Regions from separate parts of the Dehalogenimonas sp. THU2 genome, predicted to be linked through region 2. Evidence: riboswitches for the same ligand, from Rfam matches in the RefSeq annotation. Region 2 holds a riboswitch; each other region holds the start of a gene.
What was found. A riboswitch is a leader RNA that binds a small molecule or an ion and turns the genes downstream of it on or off. The one in region 2 is predicted to bind molybdenum cofactor.
Positions count from the first base shown of each region.

Region 1: linked by a shared signal. The riboswitch ahead of ABFB09_RS04025 (hypothetical protein) and the one ahead of moaA (GTP 3',8-cyclase MoaA) in region 2 are both predicted to bind molybdenum cofactor.
Region 3: linked by a shared signal. The riboswitch ahead of ABFB09_RS05860 (substrate-binding domain-containing protein) and the one ahead of moaA (GTP 3',8-cyclase MoaA) in region 2 are both predicted to bind molybdenum cofactor.

Region 1 covers NZ_JBDLLU010000005.1:88,100-91,373, reverse strand. The annotation lists gene ABFB09_RS04035 (ABC transporter ATP-binding protein) at 1-4, opposite strand, end outside; gene ABFB09_RS04030 (iron ABC transporter permease) at 14-970, opposite strand; gene ABFB09_RS04025 (hypothetical protein) at 1,029-1,562, opposite strand; molybdenum cofactor riboswitch at 1,670-1,811, opposite strand; gene ABFB09_RS04020 (bifunctional nuclease family protein) at 2,115-2,681, opposite strand; gene ppsA (phosphoenolpyruvate synthase) at 2,961-3,274, shown strand, end outside.
Region 2 covers NZ_JBDLLU010000007.1:13,077-16,350, reverse strand. The annotation lists gene ABFB09_RS04930 (MOSC domain-containing protein) at 1-143, opposite strand, end outside; gene moaC (cyclic pyranopterin monophosphate synthase MoaC) at 136-615, opposite strand; gene moaA (GTP 3',8-cyclase MoaA) at 621-1,610, opposite strand; molybdenum cofactor riboswitch at 1,643-1,762, opposite strand; gene ABFB09_RS04915 (tubulin/FtsZ family protein) at 1,916-3,094, shown strand; gene ndhC (NADH-quinone oxidoreductase subunit A) at 3,272-3,274, shown strand, end outside.
Region 3 covers NZ_JBDLLU010000009.1:5,352-8,625, reverse strand. The annotation lists gene ABFB09_RS05870 (ABC transporter ATP-binding protein) at 1-117, opposite strand, end outside; gene ABFB09_RS05865 (ABC transporter permease) at 121-837, opposite strand; gene ABFB09_RS05860 (substrate-binding domain-containing protein) at 844-1,761, opposite strand; molybdenum cofactor riboswitch at 1,839-1,987, opposite strand; gene ABFB09_RS05855 (electron transfer flavoprotein subunit alpha/FixB family protein) at 2,032-3,009, opposite strand; gene ABFB09_RS05850 (electron transfer flavoprotein subunit beta/FixA family protein) at 3,076-3,274, opposite strand, start outside.

The sequences.
Region 1 (3,274 bases), on a different contig from region 2:
TCATGACGGATGGTTACCATCCCCTTGCCTTGGTTCGCTTGATCAAATAGATGAAAAACGGACCGCCGATGAGAGAAGTTAAAATTCCCAGGGGGATTTCCGCCCCGGTAAGTGTCCGGGCGATATTATCTATCAGCACCAGGTACATGGCGCCTAGCGACAGGGAAACGGGAATCAACAGGTTGTGATTGGTGCCGACCAGCATTCTGCCGATATGGGGAATCACCAGTCCCACCCAGCCGATAATCCCGCTGACGCTGACTGCTCCCGCTGTAGCAATAGTGGCGAAAAAAATGGCCAGGCTCTTGGAAATCATGACATTAACCCCCAGCGCCCTGGCTTCCACATCCCCCATGGACAGGACATTCAGCCGCCATCTCATTAGAAGCAACCCTAAAACCCCGACCGCCATCGGTATGGCAGAGATCAGAATATCCGAGAATTGTGCGGTTGCCAGACTGCCCATCAACCAAAAAACGATACTCGGCAGTTGGTCATAGGGATCAGCCAGATATTTCAGGAGCGAAATCAGGGAAGCAAATATGGATGACACCACCACGCCGCCGAGTACCAGCATTATGGTGGGTGCGATTTTATAGGTCACACCGATCATGTAACTGAGCACGACCGCCAGCAGGCCGAAGGCGAAGGCAAACAAATAAATATATACCGCCTGACCCTGAAACAAGATTATAGCCAGGGCGGCGCCGAAACCCGCGCCTGAAGATACCCCCAGGATGTTGGAGCTTACCAGCGGATTGCGGAACATGCCTTGGAAGGACGCGCCGCTGACCGCCAGGCTGGCGCCTACCGCCGCCCCTAAAATTGCTCGGGGCAGCCGGATGTCCCAGACCACGTTGATATGCGTGGCCGGGACATCGGCATTCCCCAGACCCAGTTGGAAAGCCAGAGCTTGAAGCACTTCTGACACCGACAAAGGGTACCGGCCGATAAAAAGCGATACCAGCATAATCAAAAGCGGCCCGATAATCAGCAGGGCGAATAAACCCGGCTTTTTGAAGTTGAATTTACTCAATGACGGTGATCAGCGTCACATTGTCAGCCCAGTGTTTCGGCCCTCGGTTGTGATTCACCCACTTGACCAATCCGGTGCTGGCATTCAACGCTTCCCCGTCAACCATCCAGGCAAACCCTGCGGCAGCGGCATCGATCCTGTCCGGAGTAATTTCCACAGTGACGCCGGCACTCTCGATGGTAATAACTGTGAACGTTTTCAACCCGATGTATTCCAGCAGGTCGACGAGCAGGATACATTTGAAGGTGTGTGCCGGCAGGACATTATTCCCATCTTTGATGGCGGCGACGATATCTACCGGACCGATCTTTGCGGCGTCCTCATGGGTGATCGTAACCGGTGTTTTACCGATCACCTGGACGTTTACGCTCCATTGTACCTGGGGCTCCTGGGTGGTCAGTGGCGGCGCTGTTGTTTGCGCCGGCGCGGTTGTCTGAGGCGGAGTAATCGCTTCCGCATCGCCGCACCCGGCAACGCTCAAAGTCATTAAGGCTGCCATCAGCAGCAATACCATTCTGGTTTTCATCAACGTCCTCGCATCGTTATTATTTTCGTTCGATTCTTCAGGGGTAAACGGTACCGGAGAAAATAAAAAAAGAGTGCCCCAAAAAGAGAGCACTCTAAAATATATATTATTTAAACATAATTTCCCCTTTCCAATAATGGGAGGCACAGGCGTTTCCATCTGTACCCTCGGTCCTGACGGAGTCAGGACACCGTTTGCACCCCGTGACATCTGTTTTAGGTCAGTGCAAATTCGGAGATTATAAAATTGTTAATTTTCGGTCGATGCCGATTAGTACTGCCCGATATAGTACCAGATTTTGCCATAGACGTAGAGCGAAGTCAAATTCAAACAGACATTATTTAACCGTCACTGCGAGGAGCGAAGCGACGTGGCAATCTCATAGCCACCAGCCCTGGTTCCATGACGGAATCAACGATAAAACAAACCGTCATCGTGAGCCTCCGGCGAAACGATCTCAAAGCCGCCATAATCTGCTTGCCAGTTTCCCCGTGAATACCGTAAAAAAAGAGGGCGCTTGAAAGCGCCCTCTTCGGTCTGCCGTTTTAACCCCTACGATTTCCGCTTGTCGAAATCCTCAAGGTCGAGGTTGTCGATGAAATCGCGGAAGGCGCTCATCTTCTTGATCTCGTCCTCGCTGGCTTTTTTGCGCTTTTCGGAAACGTCGGCGGTGCCATCGATAGCTTCCAGCGCATCGGCGCCGCCTTCGCTCTCGCGTTCCAGGACGATGCCTGCCTTGTCCAGCACCGATTCGTCGGCGTAGATGGGCACGTCCACCCTGACCGCCAGCGCCAGCGCGTCGGAGGGCCGGGAATCTATCTCAAGCTGGTTGCCGCCGAAGTTGAGCAGTATCTTGGCGTAGAAGGTATCGTTCTTGAGGTCGTTGACGATAACGTGCTCCACCTTGGCGCCCAGCACCTCGATGGTCGTCGCCAGGAGGTCGTGGGTCATCGGCCGCTGCACCTGAATGCCTTCCTGCAGCCGGATGGCGATGGCCTGCGCCTCGGCGGAACCGATCCAGATCGGCAGATAACGCAGGGTATTTTTTTCTTTGAGCATGACCACCCGCTGATAATTCACCAGGCTGACACGTATGCTCTCAATGGTCATTTCTATCATTATTTTCGGGAGCCTCCAATGCGCGGTTAGCCTTGTTAAACCTGCCCAATTCTACCTTTATGGTCATGGGGTGTCAATGAAGTAAACACGTGTTGACGCCCAGCCGTGGTAGAATATTTCCGCGGGGATTAGCAAGGCTCTTCACAATGAGTCCGGTTTATAGTAGAATAGTTAGCCTTTGCCGATAAAAGGTCTACCGGAGTTTCCAAGAAAAGCGTCATACCCTGATTCAGGTGCGTACCCAGAAAACATCTAGCTGTCTGGAAGGAGACAAGAGGAATGCAGAAGACGCCGGAGGCGATTGTCTGGTTCAACCAGGTAACCAAGAATGACATTCCCATAGTCGGTGGTAAAGGCGCCAATCTGGGCGAAATGACCGCCGCAAAGATTCCGGTTCCTCCTGGCTTTATCGTAACAGCCAACGCGTATTATGATTTTATCGCTGCTTCCGAGTTGCAACCCCGGATCAAATCAGCGCTGGAAAACCTGGACGTGGAAGACTCCAAAGCCCTGACCGCCGCCGCCGGCGCGGTCAAACAGCTTATCATGGACACGCCCCTGCCGCCGGACCTGGCGGGGAAGATCAAGGAAGC
Region 2 (3,274 bases):
AGCAGGCTGATCTGCCGGTGCCAGCCCCGCGTGGCATGAGCGTCTCCCTGGAGACCGTAATCCGTCTCCAGTACACCACAGCCAATATCTTTCTTTTTGGTTCCTTTTTTAACGCTGGTGCAAACCGCGATGATCTTAGCCATTAGTTGTTCTCCTGTAGGCGCCGCTTTTGCCGCCTTCTTTGGATTCGAGGTAAATACTTGCGATGGTCATTCCTTTGTCCACCGCCTTGCACATATCATAAACGGTCAGCGCCGCTACGGAAGCGGCGGTCAGGGCTTCCATTTCCACACCAGTCTGGCCGGAGCATTTGACTTCAGCGGTTATCTTCAATCGGTCTGTATCGGCGAATTCGAAATCGACGGTAACACCTGTAATCATCAGCGGATGGCAAAGCGGTATTAGATCTGGTGTCTTTTTAGCCGCCATTATCCCGGCGATGCGCGCTGTGGCCAGCACATCCCCTTTTTTGATCTCCATCGCCTTTATCAGTTCGGCCGTCTCTGGTTTCATCGTGATTTCAGCTACTGCAACAGCGCACCGGTCGGACACGGCCTTGGCGGTGACATCGACCATTCGAGCCTGGCCGTGTTGATCCACGTGAGATAGTTCCATTGTCATCAGCCCCCTATCTGGCGCATCTGGCGGCCACCCACTGCGGCTTCTTCAAGGTAATGCCGTTCCGGCTTGGCCATGATCGCCTGTCGTAACAGAGCTTTCAATTCCGCTTCACCGCCGCCGTTTCTGATCGATGACCGGATGTCGATTTCCAGGTCGTTGAGTAAACAAGGTCGCAATTTGCCATCAGCGGTCAGGCGCAGCCGGTTGCATTGGCCGCAGAAACGATGGCTCACCGGCCGGATAAAGCCGATGGTGCCCTCGCCGGAGCCGAACGAATAGTAATTGGCCGGTCCGGCGCCGTTCAGGCAACAGGCCCATAATGCCCCTGCCGATGTTTCGATCCGGTCTTTTATCTCCGAAACGGTCAACACCGGTTCCGCGCCGGCGCCGTCGAAAGGCATATATTCGATGAACCTCACGTGCCAGGCTTCGTCCCGGGCCTTTTTGGCGAAATCGACGATCTCGTCGTCGTTGATGCCGGGCATGACCACCATATTGATCTTGACCGGCGACAAGCCCACCCGGTGCGCCTCAGCCATGCCTTTGAAGACATCGTGAAGGTTCTTCCCGCCGGTAATGCGGGTGAAGCGATCCGGTTGCAGGGAATCCAGGCTGACGTTGATCCGCTTCAAACCGGCTGCTTTTAGTTCGGCCGCCTGCGCTTCCAGAAGTGTTCCGTTGGTGGTCAGGGATATATCCTCAATACCCGGTATCGCGGTCAACAGGCTGACCAGATTAGCGACATACGGACGTACCAGAGGTTCGCCGCCGGTAAGCCGCACATGGGTTACCCCCATCTCCGCCGCCACCCGTGTGATACGGGCTATCTCTTCATACGACAGGATGTCGTTATGTCCGAGATGGGAAATTTCGCCGTCGGAACAATAGATGCATCGCAGATTGCAGCGGTCGGTGACCGATATCCTCAGGTAATTGACGCGGCGGTTGAAGGCATCGTAGGTGCCGGTGATGCAGTTGCCTTCAGTCATATTATTAAACAGCCTCCAATAAAGAGGCGGCAATATGCCATATCCGCCCTCCTTTCCAAATACGGGAGGCGCCGCCGTTTCCAGCGACACCCTGACCGGCCGCCTGCCATGTCGATTGATTTAGGCGAGGACAGCTCGAAGGGTAATCTGTCGACATTTTAGCACCAAGTACTAGTACCGGGCAAGCATGGTCGATAAATGACTCATTATAGATTCGACTGTGGCAAGCTTTTATAAAATCCTATTGACAAACCCGTCCCGCCCCTTTAGACTCAAGCCGAAATGCACTCAGGAGGAACCCTGAAATGAAGCTGATCATTGTCGGTCTGGGACAGGCCGGAGGCAGGCTCGCCGATGAATTCGCCCGGATGGCCATCAAAGCGCGTCAGGAGAGAAACTTACGCATTGCCACCGACATATTAGCGATCAACACCGATACCGCCGACCTTTCCTCATTGACCAAAGTTAAAAAAGACTCCCTTCACCGTATCCTTATCGGCGCCGGTCACACCGGCGGCCACGGGGTAGCCAAGATCTCAGAGACGGGCGCCGAGATCGCCAAAGAGGAGCGGGATAACCTCATTGGCATCATGAAGAAGAACGAACGCTTTTATGATGCCGACGCGCTGCTGCTCATGGCCTCCGGCGGCGGCGGAACAGGCTCGGGCGCACTTCCGATATTCGCCCGGGCGTTCAAGGAGAATTTTCGGGATAAGCCGGTGTACGCCATGGTGGCCTTGCCCTTCGAGCACGAGCGGCTGAATGAGGAGCGGGCTGTTTTCAATACCGCGATGTGCCTCAAGTCCGCCAATCAGGCCGCCGATGCGGTGATCCTCGTGGACAACCAGCGTTTCATCCGGAAAAGCCAGTCACTGGCCAGCAACTTCCAGAAGATCAACGAGATGATTGTCACACCTTTCTATAACCTGCTGTGCTCGGGTGAGGAACGCAAAGCCAAGTCAATAGGCACCTCGATTCTGGACACCGGAGATCTCAAGGAGACGCTGCGCGGCTGGACGGGCATCGGCTATGGCACGGTGCCGCTGGACTTGATCGTTTTACCGTTCGAGAAAACTCGTAACTACCTCAAGAAGAACTTTGAGAACCAGCGCGGTCTATATGCCATGGATGAGGCGCTGGCGGAGATGTCGGTCGCCTGCAACCCCGTTGACGCCGGCCGGGCTGGTCTGCTGGTTTCCGGGCCCGCCCGTGAGATCAGCGTCGAACTGGTCAAAGACCTCTCCGAACGCCTCAGGGAGGTAGCACCGGCGGCGCAGCAGCGCCTTGGTGACTATCCGCGGGAACGCGGAATCCTGGATGTAACGTTGATGCTGTCCGACCTCTCCGAGGTACCCATCCTACGTCAGTTCTACCAGGAATCAACGGAACTGGCGGCGGAGTTCAAGGAGCGGCAGAAGTCCCGCGCCCTGAAAACCGACATGACGATGGAGGCGGCGGAGGGCATACCGACGCTGCTGGATTAGATTCGGTCTAGCGGTAGTCTATCGAGAACGGCATCGCTGGCAATGTTAGAGATTCACGATTCCGGATAAGTTGGTGTATCATATACTGGTAAGTGATGTCTGCTTGTCATCTTGGGTCAAAAAGTATATACTACCCTATAACTTTTGGCCTAGTACTACCCCGGAGGCTGACGCATCATG
Region 3 (3,274 bases), on a different contig from region 2:
TCCGGAAGGGCCGATGACGGCTAAAGTTTCTCCCATTGAAATGTCTAGAATAACGTTTTTCAAGACTTCAGTCTGGTTGTATCGTCGGGATAAATTGTGGGTCTGCAGAATAGACATGGACTATTCTTCCACTCTTTTGATCATATGAATTTCTCGTTGCTGAAGCCAGCCAAGCCCGAAATTGATGATAAGGGCAATCGCCAACAGAATTATACCTAAGGCAATAGACAGTTCAATATCGCCACGTCCGGTTTCCAGAGAGATGGCAGTGGTTAATACACGTGTGTATCCGCTGATGTTACCGCCGATCATCAACGCCAAACCAACTTCGGAAATGGCGCGGCCGAACCCCAGGATAAAGGCGGTAAATATAGCAAACCGGGCCTCTTTGATCATCATCACACCCATCTGCCAGCGACTGGCTCCCAGCGCTACGGCCGTTTCCTTGGCCTGGCGGTCAATACCGGAATGAGCGGAGATTACCAAGCCAAGCATTAGCGGAGTTACCAGTAATGCCTGACCGATAATCATGATGGTGGGAGTGAACAACAGACCGAATTCACCCAGCGGCCCGGCGCGGGAAAACAGCATAAAGACCAGCAGGCCGACGAGAACTGTCGGCAGGCTGAACAGGGTATTGATGAAACTGATGAGAGCCCTTTTTCCACGGAAAGTGGAGTGAAAGATAAGGGCTCCCAAGGGTAACGCAATGGATGCCGCAACTACGCTGGCGGTCGCTGATATGCTCAGCGACCGCCAGGAAATCTCGAAAACTTCAGAGTCAAGCGATATGATCAGCTCAACAGCCTTTTGCAAGCCTTGCCAAATTGCGTCCAATTTATCCTAACTTGTCGGTTCTACGCCATAGGTTGGGTTGAATAGTGGGGCGCCATAATCTTTAACGCCGTACTGTCCAATGATATCCTGTATTTCCTTAGACATCAACCACTCAGCCATGATCTTGGCTGCCTCAGCGTTACGAACGCCGGGGACATTCGCCGGGTTAACCGGAATGGCCGCATACACGTTTAAGAGGATGGCCCCCTGGTCAACGGCTATGGTCAAGCCGGTATCGGCTTTGTACGCCAGGAAGGTGCCGATATCAGCTATAGTATAAGCTCCGAACTCTTTGGCTTTGAGGAGTGTTGCACCCATGCCGCCTGAGGCGTCAATGTACCATGAGCCAGAAGTACGAACTGTCTCGTAGTTAAAGCCGGCAGCCGCCCAGATAGCCTTTTCTTTGGCGTGAGTACCGGAATTGTCACCACGGGAAACAAATTTAGCTGTACCGGAGTCAGCCAGTTTTTTGAAAGCCGCTTCCGGAGATAACCCTTTCAATCCTAAAGGATCATTAGCCGGGCCAACAATGACAAAATAGTTGCTGGCAAAAACATAACGCTGAGTGCCGAAACCACCGGCGATGAAAGCTTCTTCCTGTGACTTTGAATGTACAACAACGATATCCACGTCTCCGCGTTTACCAAATTCCAACGCTATACCGGTGCCGTTGGACATGACGTCAACTTCAACGCCATATTTTTTTTCAAACATGGGCTCCAGAAGCGCCCACAGGCCAGTATCATACAGACTGGTGGTGGTGGAGACCCTTAACCTGATGCTCGGGTCGAGAACACTCAGCCCTTCATCGTCCGTGGCAGTAGGGTCGGGGTTGGGGGTTTCGGTGCCGCAACCGATGGCGGCAAAAGAAATCAGCATCAGTGAGAACATCACCGCTGCCAGTTTTGACCAGAATTTTTTCATAACACACCCTTTATTCATTATATTTTCCCGATAAAAAAGCACCTCTTTTTTAAGGAGGTGCGCGGCCAGACAATGTCTCAGTCATGGCTTTTTCTCCTTTCCAAATCGCGGGAGGCGGCGCCGTTTTCAGCATCGCCCTTGGGGTGGTTTGCCCCACCCACCGGTCTTTTCACCATGGCCTTCGGAGAAGGATTTAGGTTCCAAGACTTCGGAGACAGATATTAAATTAGAGCTATGTTAACACAGGGTACTAGTACCGGTCAACCGATGTCACTTCCCGGTCATCTCCTTTACCTTGCCTATAAGCGCCGGCAGTACCTTCTTCCAGTCGCCGGTGACGCCGTACGCCGCCGCCTTGAAGATGTTGGCCTCGGCGTCTTTATTGATGGCGACTAGGGTCTTGGTGCCGGAAACACCGGACAGGTGCTGGCTTGAACCGGAAATGCCGACGGCAATATATAGTTCAGGGGCGATCACCTTACCGGTGATGCCGATCTGGCCGCTCTCCGGCCACCAGCCCTGGTCGCAAGGAGGGCGGGAGGCGCCGACACCTCCACCGAGCAGGTCGGCCAGTTCCTTAAGCTGGGTAAAACCTTCCGGCCCGCCTAATCCCCGGCCGCCGCCGACGACCACCTTGGCATCTTCCAGACGGGGGCCTTCTTCTTTGATCTTGATCTGTTCAAGGACGCGGATCGCTGTCGTCGAGTCAGCCGGCTGCAGTTCGATGATCTCGGCTTGGCGATTTTCATTGACGGTTGCCGGGGAAAACGCCTTGGGGCGGATGCTTGCGATTCCGGGTCCGGTCTCGATGATGAAATCAGCCAGGGCGTTGCCGCCGTAGACCGGGCGGGTGAATACGATCTCATCACCATCGGCGCGGACGGCAACGATGTCGGTTACCGCGGCGGTTTGGAGTCTGGCGGCGAGCAAAGGCGCCAGGTCCCGGCCCAGATCATTCTCCACCATCAGGATGAACCTGGGGTTTACATCACTGGCCAGCCGGGTGACGATGGTCGCTGCGGTGTCGTCCATGATGGCGCCGGCCTCGGCGGTGAAGACCTTGGTCGCGCCGAGGCTGCCGAGAATTGTGGCGGCGGATTGGACGTTGGAGCCGATGAGCAGTATGTCGATACCTTCGTTCGATCCGGTGTCGATGGCCTGAGCCGCGCCCATAAGCTCGGCGGCGGATGATGATGGTGTGCCGTCTTTGACTTCGATGATGATTAAGATACCTTTGTTGTGGTTCATGGGATTTCACCCTCTCACATTCGCTTCGCTCAGTGCGAGCCTTTAGTTCGAAAAAATTGAGAAATATTAAATCAGTTTCAGTTCGCGCAATTTTAGGGCGAGGTTGACGCCCTGTTCTTCCGGGGTATCCCCGGAAATAATCTCACATTTGGCTTCGCGTTGCGGTTGATACAGTTTCAGGAGTTTCACCCTGCGTCCTGCCTCACCTGTCGAGGTGATTTCAGTCCCGATATCCGCCGCTTTCCAAACCGCCGGTTCCTTCTTT